Regions from separate parts of the Lelliottia sp. GFLA7 genome, predicted to be linked through region 4. Evidence: predicted binding sites of a transcription regulator. Region 4 holds the regulator's gene; each other region holds the start of a gene.
What was found. Region 4 encodes LexA, which represses DNA repair genes until DNA is damaged. Its sites were predicted from a motif close to TNCTGTATGTACATACAGNA; they were not measured.
Positions count from the first base shown of each region.

Region 1: the regulator LexA is predicted to act here: its motif matches at 1,306-1,325, upstream of umuD (translesion error-prone DNA polymerase V autoproteolytic subunit).
Region 2: the regulator LexA is predicted to act here: its motif matches at 1,016-1,035, upstream of sbmC (DNA gyrase inhibitor SbmC).
Region 3: the regulator LexA is predicted to act here: its motif matches at 1,355-1,374, upstream of rmuC (DNA recombination protein RmuC).

Region 1 is NZ_JBWLAQ010000001.1:59,988-62,194, reverse strand. Features, by position in the region: gene AC07RN_RS00285 (GTP pyrophosphokinase) at 1-874, shown strand, start outside; gene umuD (translesion error-prone DNA polymerase V autoproteolytic subunit) at 1,344-1,778, shown strand; partial or broken gene AC07RN_RS00275 (Y-family DNA polymerase) at 1,762-2,199, shown strand.
Region 2 is NZ_JBWLAQ010000002.1:476,750-478,956, forward strand. Features, by position in the region: gene AC07RN_RS07840 (FUSC family protein) at 1-424, opposite strand, end outside; gene sbmC (DNA gyrase inhibitor SbmC) at 527-1,000, opposite strand; gene dacD (serine-type D-Ala-D-Ala carboxypeptidase DacD) at 1,132-2,207, opposite strand, start outside.
Region 3 is NZ_JBWLAQ010000013.1:16,527-18,733, forward strand. Features, by position in the region: gene rmuC (DNA recombination protein RmuC) at 1-1,311, opposite strand, end outside; gene udp (uridine phosphorylase) at 1,450-2,207, opposite strand, start outside.
Region 4 is NZ_JBWLAQ010000003.1:36,244-38,450, reverse strand. Features, by position in the region: gene dinF (MATE family efflux transporter DinF) at 1-748, opposite strand, end outside; gene lexA (transcriptional repressor LexA) at 815-1,423, opposite strand; gene AC07RN_RS10450 (diacylglycerol kinase) at 1,533-1,901, opposite strand; gene plsB (glycerol-3-phosphate 1-O-acyltransferase PlsB) at 2,056-2,207, shown strand, end outside.

The sequences.
Region 1 (2,207 bases), on a different contig from region 4:
TTACCCTGTAGAAATACAAGTTGCTTCCGTGCTCATGCACGCGTGGTCAGAGGTTGAACATGACCTAGTCTATAAGCCCTTGCAAGGGAATCTTTCTCATGAAGAACTTATGATCCTCGATGAGATAAATGGGTTGGTATTAAGTGGTAATTTGGCATTAGAAAGATTACAACTTGCTGGCATCAAAAGAACGGAAACTGATAATTACGAATTCAAAAACCATTATGATCTTGCTTCATTTTTCATGACTGCATTACAATATGATGGGATTGATAACGTTGATTTTAACGATATTTTCAAAATTTTAAAAAAAATTGATAAAACTAAAAGAGATGAACTCACGAATGTTCTTTCTTGGTTTAAATTGAATCCAATAAATAAAGAGGCTACACCTTCAAAACATATATTCAGATTCGTAAAGCGAGATCCAGTATCTCATCTTTATGAATATATAGTTAGAGCTGTTGTTAACGTATTCCCAATCGACACTCAAAGCATTATGGAAAAATGTGCAGAAGACGGTTATGGGGATTATGATTTCAGCGAAAAAGCAAAAGAAACACTTTTTAAATCTATTTTAGCATATTATTTTAAATCACCTGAGCTAATTCTTGTAGACTCTGTTGCATTGGATTATGATATTAACAGAACGATTATATATGGTTCAAATGAGGAATCATTAACTCAAACTATGAACTTGAAAAATATTTCGTTTTCGAAAAGCGAAGGTGAGGTAATAGACTATTTAGAAGATTATTTGGACGCAAGACAACAGCTAACAATTGAGAATTTCAGTGTAAAATTGATAAATGATTTAATCATTAAAAACAGAGAGTTGGCTAATATGATTGTAAAAAATCCAAATATTTCATGATAACTTTAAAAGCCCCGCATTTGCGGGGCTATATGTCTCAATGTGGTCAACATGTGGACATGACCTGAAATAAATCCTTTTATTTCATTGTGTTGAAGCGTTTCATAAAGCCCCTTATGGGGCCTTTTTATCGCCATATAGTTCATCAAACCTATTCGAACAAGCGGACTCGCGCCGTTGATTTAATGTCTTGTACCAGAAATGTCTATGTCGCATTTTGCCGTCACAATAAAGGCGGTAGGTCTGCTATCAGCGAGGAGCGAACCTTACAAAAGCGCGCCTACCAAAACGGCGGGGATTCATTGTTAAGCAACAGAGATACGCCATCCGGGCGCGTGTTTGTGCTCACCCTGCAAACTAAATTCCCACAAACTTCAACGTGTTTGGATGATCGTCCCAAAAGTGCCTTGATCCCTACCTAAAACTCATAATACTGTATTTATATACAGCTATCTGCAGGTAAGCAATTATGAGTCATCTTTTTTCGTGCGACCTCAACACTCTCATTGAGTTACCTCTCTTCCTGGAGCGCGCGTCGTGTGGCTTTCCCAGTCCGGCTCAGGACTACGTAGAAGATCGCATCGATCTCAATAAACTGGTGATTAAGCACCCCAGCGCCACGTATTTTATCCGGGTCAGCGGGGAGTCCATGATCGGGGCAGGGATTACTGACGGTGACTTGCTGGTGGTAGATCGCGCTTTAACGCCTGAGCACGGCGACATCGTTGTGGCCGCCGTCGCCGGGGAATTTACGGTGAAAGAGCTACGCGTTCGCCCCATTTTGCAGCTTGTGCCACGTAATCCGCGCTTTTCTCCCATCATTTTTGACGCCGAAGAAGAGCTGCAAATCTTCGGCGTAGTGACTCACACGTTGAAATCGCACAAATATGTTCGCGCTAATTGATGTCAACAGCTTCTACACCAGCTGCGAAACGGTATTCCGCCCAGATCTTCTGGGCAAGCCGGTGGTCGTGGTCTCGAATAACGATGGCTGCATAATCTCTCGGTCAGAAGAGGCCAAAAGACTGGGCATCAAAATGGGTGCGCCATACTTTAAGATCAAAGACGATCTTCACCGTCAGCAAGTGGCTGTTTTTAGTTCTAATTACGCGCTTTATGCCGATCTGAGTGAGCGCGTGATGGCGACGCTGGAAGAGATGGCCCCCGCGATTGACATTTATTCCATTGACGAGGCGTTTGTTAATCTGACGGGTATTGCTGGCTGTATGCCGCTTGAGACGTTCGGACATCAGATGCGGGATAGGGTGTATAAAATCACCGGACTAAGAGTCGGGGTCGGTATTGCGCCAACCAAAACGCTGGCGTTATACAG
Region 2 (2,207 bases), on a different contig from region 4:
GGGCCGTAGCCATGTCTCCCGCCGGGGCACCGACCACGACAGATAGCGTAATGCCAATCAGCAGAGCCTGATACGGTTTTTTGCCCAGCGCCAGCCAGCCGCACAGGAACATCGCCCCCGCACACCAGAGCAACATCACGGGCAACGAAATCAGCTCAAGTTTTAATGCAATCAACCCTAATGCAGAGCCAAAAATCGTACCGCCGATGCGCTCGAAGGCACGTGGAACCACGTTTCCCCAAAAAGATATCGGCCCCATGATGACCACCAACGTGATCAAAGGCCAGGTTCCCTCGGGGATATCCAGCAGACGCACCAGTAAAAAAGTGAGGATGAATGCCAGCGCGATGCGGCAACCATGCACGACGCGGTAATTCCGATACAGTCGGATTTCAAAAGGCGTTAATGATTTGTCGGGACGCACACCCGCTCTCCAGATACACGGCAAATCACAATTGTACTGTGTTTTCTGCCAGACGTATCACGCCCGGCAGAAAAACCCTACAAATCGCAGGAATAATCATTGTTATCCGGCTTTATTCTGCACCGGAACAAACATTTCAATATCCCAGTAACCATCGGCATTGCCATCATTCAGATAGCGTTCAAAGCAGGGTTTAGGGGCGATTTGATAGTGATTGTCCTGGAGCAGGCTGTTGAAGAAACTATGCCATGGGGTGCCGAAATCGTAGTTTTCGACGCGTGCTGTGGCAATCGCATAATCACCGGCAGCCACTTCGGTGAGGATAACGCCTTCGCTGTTTGCCGGGATGACAAAATCGTCGGGAACAGTGACAACCGTATCGCAGCGCAGTTTCTCTGCGGGCACTTCGTCTGGATTATCATAATAGACCGCCACCCACTCAAGCGGCTGAATATGGTGTCCATCCACCCACATCATGAGTTGCTCAAAACCTTGCTTAACGGTTTGCTCCCACGGCCCAACCATATGAAAACCGGCAATCTTACGCTTCTGTTGCTGCTTGATGCTGTAGTCCATACTGCCTCCGTTTATTACTGTGTATTTATACACTATAAAGCAGATTCTTTATGTCCAGCAAATATGACGCGTTGATTATGCGAGCAGACTCGCACGACTGCCAGTCTGCTCGTTACGGTCTTAACGGTTCGTCAGGCTTTATGGTGCAGATAATCACTCAGCCGAGAGAACATCCCGCCCTTGCCGACGCTTTCCAGCGTGACTAATGGCCAGTGCGCCACAATTTTATCGCGATCGTAAAGCTCAATTTCACCTACTCGCTGGTGCGCCGCGATAGGGGCCTCCAGCTCTTTTTTATCAAGTACATATTTGGCCTTAATGTTGGCAACTTCCGCTTTTGGCAACGCCAGCCAGAAATCCTGATCCGTACCCAGCGAGATGTGTTCTTTATCGCCGTACCAGATGCGCTCGGTGCCCACTTTTTTGCCGTTATGCAAGATTTGCACGGTATCGAAGTTTTGCTGGCCCCAATGCAGCAGTTTGCGCGCCTGATCCTCACGCCCTTTCGGACTCTCGCCGCCCATGATCACCGCAATCAACCGGCGCTGACCATCGACTGCCGAGGCGATCAGGTTAAAGCCAGCGCCAGACGTGTGCCCGGTTTTGAGTCCGTCGACCTTCAGGGTTTTATCCCAAAGCAGCCCATTGCGGTTTTGCTGCGTGACACCATTCCAGGTCAGGCTCTTTTCACTGTACATATGATAAAAATCTGGCTCGCCGTGAATAATCGCGCGTGAAAGCACCGCGAGATCATAGGCTGAGCTGTGTTGCCCTGGTGCATCCAGACCATGTACCGTTTCAAAATGGGTATCGCGCAGACCCAGTTTTTGCACATACTCGTTCATCATATTGACGAATTGCGGCTGCCCACCTGCCACATAATCCGCCAGCGCCACGCAGGCGTCATTCCCAGAATCAACGATTAAACCCCGGCTCAGATCGCGAACTGAAACGCGTTCACCCGCTTTCAGGAACATCAGCGATGACCCGTCAAACACAGGATTACCCTTCGCCCACGCATCGCGTCCAACGGTGACCATATCGTCAGGGGTAATGCGATGGCTATCGATAGCACGATCGACAACATAGCCTGTCATTAACTTGGTGAGGCTGGCCGGATTGCGCTGTTGATGTTCGTTGCCCGCCGTTAAAATTTGACCAGTGGTATAGTCCATCAGCACCCAAGAACCAGCCTGTATAGCTGGCG
Region 3 (2,207 bases), on a different contig from region 4:
CGGATTAATCTCGCGCTTCACTTCAACGCCCAGGCTGCGAAACGCCTCAGCTTGTGAAAGCAGATTTCCTCGGCCAGACGAGAGTTTTTTCATCGCCTGGCGGTAATTATCCTGCGCCCTGTCCAGGCTTTGCCCAACGGAGGTCATGTCGTCCACAAACAGGCGCATTTTGTCGTACAGCTTGCTGGCGCGATCGGCAATTTGCTGCGCGTTACGGCTTTGATGCTCGTAGCGCCACAGGTTAGCGATGGTGCGCAGCGCAACCAGCAGCGTGGTGGGGCTGACGAGCATAATATTGTTTTTCAACGCTTCGGTGATAAGTTCAGGTTGTCTGTCGAGCGCCAGCAAAAATGCCGGCTCGACCGGAATAAACATCAGCACATAATCCAGCGAGCGTAGTCCTGGCAACTGCTGATAATCTTTTCGCCCCAGCAGGCGAATATGATTTCGCATGGAGGCGATGTGCTCCTGTAGCGCGGATTCTCGGGTGAAGTCATCTTCGGCATTGAAGTAACGTTCGTAGGCCACCAGCGTCATTTTGGCGTCAATCACCACGTCTTTACCTTGCGGGAGACGCACGATGACATCAGGCTGCATCCGCGACCGAGTGTCGGTTTCAATACTCACCTGCGTTTCGTATTCATATCCCTCTCGCAGACCAGAGGCCTCCAGCACGCGGGTAAGCACCACTTCACCCCAGTTACCCTGCGTTTTATTGTCGCCCTTGAGCGCACGGGTCAGGTTGACCGCCTCTTGCGCCATCTGCGCATTCAGCTGCTGGAGGTTACGGATCTCATGCGCCAGCGTGTGGCGTTCACGCGACTCCTGGCCAAAGCTGTCCTGCACCTGGCGACGAAAACCATCCAGTTGTTCACGCAAGGGGGTCAGCAAACCATTCAGGCTCTGGCGATTCTGCTCATCAACGCGGCGATTGCTCTGCTCAAAGATACGGTTAGCCAGATTTTCAAACTGCTCGCTCAGGCGCTGCTCGCTGTTGATCATCTGACGGATTTTGTCTTCAGCATGCAGTTGGGTGGATTCCAGACGGGTGGTGACTTCGCGCAGATCGGCTTCTAAAGAGGTGTTGATATCACGCAGATTACGCAATTCATTGTTGAGCAATTCGCACTCATCACGCCAGTGTGCGCTCTGGGTAAGTTGTTGTTTTGCAGCGCTGAGCTCAGCCACCATCTCTTCACGATCGGCCAGCTGATCGGCTTTATGTTGCGCATGCTGGTAGCCGGACATCAGCCAGCCCACACCCGCGCCCACCAGCGCAATCACTGCATAAATTAGGATTGAGATATCCACAACGCCCCCTGCATCAAACCATTACCCGCACAAAATAGAATTGTGCTGTATAAACGTCCAGTTTGAAAGGGGTTTCCTGCGAGGCGCTACGCAAAAAGAAAAGGCCGAACGCGTCGGCCTTTTATCTGAAAGGGGAAACTAGATTAGGCGGCGAGCCGCTTCAACCACGATTTTCACCGCATGGCTTTCGGTTTTCTTCATGGTTTCTGCATTTGGAATTTCTTGCTGGGTGCGGTTAACGATAACACCCGCCACCATACCGGCACGCAGACCCTGGCTTGCGCACATGGTCAGCAGCGTTGCAGATTCCATTTCGTAGTTCATTACGCCCATGGACTGCCATTCTTCCATCGAACCCTTGAAGCGGTTCACTACGCGACCGGAGAAGGTGTCGTAACGCTCCTGGCCTGGGTAGAAGGTATCAGAAGAGGCGGTCACGCCGATGTGGGTCGTTGCGCCCACGGATTTCGCGGCTTCAACCAGTGCAGTGGTACATTCAAAGTCCGCTACAGCTGGATATTCCATTGGCGCAAAGTGCAGACTTGCACCGTCCAGACGCACAGAAGCCGTGGTCACCAGCACGTCGCCGACGTTGATGTGCGGCTGAATAGCGCCAGTTGTCCCGATACGCAGGAAAGTACGAATGCCCAGCTGCGCCAGTTCTTCAACAGCGATAGAAGTAGACGGGCCGCCGATACCGGTCGAACACACGATAACCGCTTTGCCATCCAGCTCAGCACGCCAGGTGGTGAATTCGCGATGCGCAGCCAGCTTGACCGGCTTATCCATCAGCGCGGCGATCTTTTCCACACGCTCAGGATCGCCAGGGACGATAGCCAGCGTAGCCCCTTGTAAATCGTTTTTAGTGAGGCCGAGATGAAAAACATCAGACTTAG
Region 4 (2,207 bases):
GCTGGAGCAACAGAGAGCGCAACATGATGTCGCGGTTCAGCGCCAGCAGCTTGCGCATATTGCCCCGCCAGGCATTTTTCAGCATCGCGAGCGAAACGCCACGCATCACCAATACACGTTTGACCATCCATAAGCCGATAAAGAACGTGGCATATTCCGCGACAACGGTTGCCAGTGCGGCACCCTGCACATTCATATGCAAACCCATCACCAGCCACAGATCGAGAACGATATTCAGGACATTCCCCACCACCAGCAAAATGACCGGGGCACGGACATATTGCACACCGAGTAGCCAGCCAAGCAGAACGAGGTTAGCGAGTGAAGCAGGGGCGCTGAGCCAGCGAATCTCCAGAAAACGGCGCGCCTGTTCCAGCACGGCTTCGCTGCCACCGACAATATGCAGCGCCAGATCGATCAGAGGTGTACGCAATACGACAATCAGTAGCCCGGCACCTAACGCCAGGATCAGCGGCTGAACCAGCGCCCGCCCAAGGCGTACCGGATCTTTCGCGCCAAAGGCCTGGGCGGTCAGTCCGGTCGTGCTCATGCGCAAAAACAGGAGCAGCATAAAGAGGAAGCTGGTCGCCATCGCACCAATCGCGATGCCACCTAAATAGACGGGAGAATCAAGATGTCCAATGACGCCCGTATCCACCAGTCCAAGCAAAGGAACGGTGATATTGGAAAAAATCATTGGCAGCGCAAGACGCCATAATGCCTTGTCTGAAGTTGTCAGCAGAGACATAGGAAATTACCGGAAGCGAGATAAGACAGTCAGGCTGCGTGGATGACGCAGCCTGTCAGAGAGAAATTACAGCCATTCACCGTTGCGGATAACGCCAACCGCCAACCCTTCAATAGAGAAGGTTTGCTCGCGCAGATCCACCAGAATCGGAGAAAACTCACTGTTTTCAGGCAGAAGTTGCACGGTGTTACCCTGTTTTTTCAGGCGCTTAACCGTGACTTCGTCGTCAATACGCGCAACAACAACCTGTCCGTTGCGCACATCCTGAGTTTTATGTACCGCCAACAGATCGCCGTCCAGAATACCAATATCCTTCATGGACATACCGCTAACACGCAGTAAGAAATCTGCGCTCGGCTTAAACATACCCGGATCAACCTGATAGTGGCCTTCAATGTGCTGCTGTGCCAGCAACGGCTCACCCGCCGCAACGCGACCGATAAGAGGGATGCCCGTTTCTTCTTCCACCAGTAAGCGGATACCGCGAGACGCGCCTGAAACAATCTCAAGAACGCCTTTACGTGCCAGCGCTTTAAGATGCTCTTCCGCGGCGTTTGGTGAACGGAAGCCCAGGCGCTGTGCGATTTCCGCACGCGTGGGTGGCATTCCCGTCTGGCTGATGTGATCCCTGATGAGATCAAACACCTCTTGCTGTCTGGCCGTTAACGCTTTCATTCCGCCCCCTGGGTGTATATACAGTTATGCTGTGAGTATATACAGTCAAAGGCGAATTTGGAATCAAAAACTGCACAAAAAACCAGAGACTTATTCGATTCCTGAAAGCTTATCGAAAATGTGACCAAAGGAGGGTGACCCAGGTAATGGCAGCGATGATAATCGCCAGCAGTACAGCGGCAGAGCCCATGTCTTTCGCACGACCAGAAAGTTCGTGGAAATCAGAGCCAATACGGTCAACAACGGCTTCGATAGCGCTGTTGAGAATTTCCACTATCATCACCAACAGTACTGAGCTGATGAGAAGTACGCGGGTGATAGCATCAACATCAAGGAAGCACGCGATAATCACGGCAATAATTGCGGCAACGCCTTCTTGCCGGAAGGCGGCTTCATTTATCCATGCCGCGCGGAAACCTTTCCATGAATAACCGGCAGCTTTGATGATTCGGGTAAACCCAGTGGTATTATTGGCCATTAAAAGAACCTTTTATTAGATTTAGCGTCAGTAACAAGGGCTGCGGCGGGTTTCGCAGCAGCCTGAAGTATGACGGGTAACAACAGAAATCTTGCGCGCTTTCTGTTATCCTTGCGCCGCAATTGCATTATTAACCAGAGGCTTTACATCGTTTATGTCCGGCTGGCCACGAATTTACTACAAATTACTTAATTTACCATTAAGCGTACTGGTAAAAAGTAAGTCTATCCCGGCGGAACCCGCGCTGGAATTAGGGCTCGATACCTCACGCCCTATTATGTACGTTTTGCCTTATAACTCGAAGGC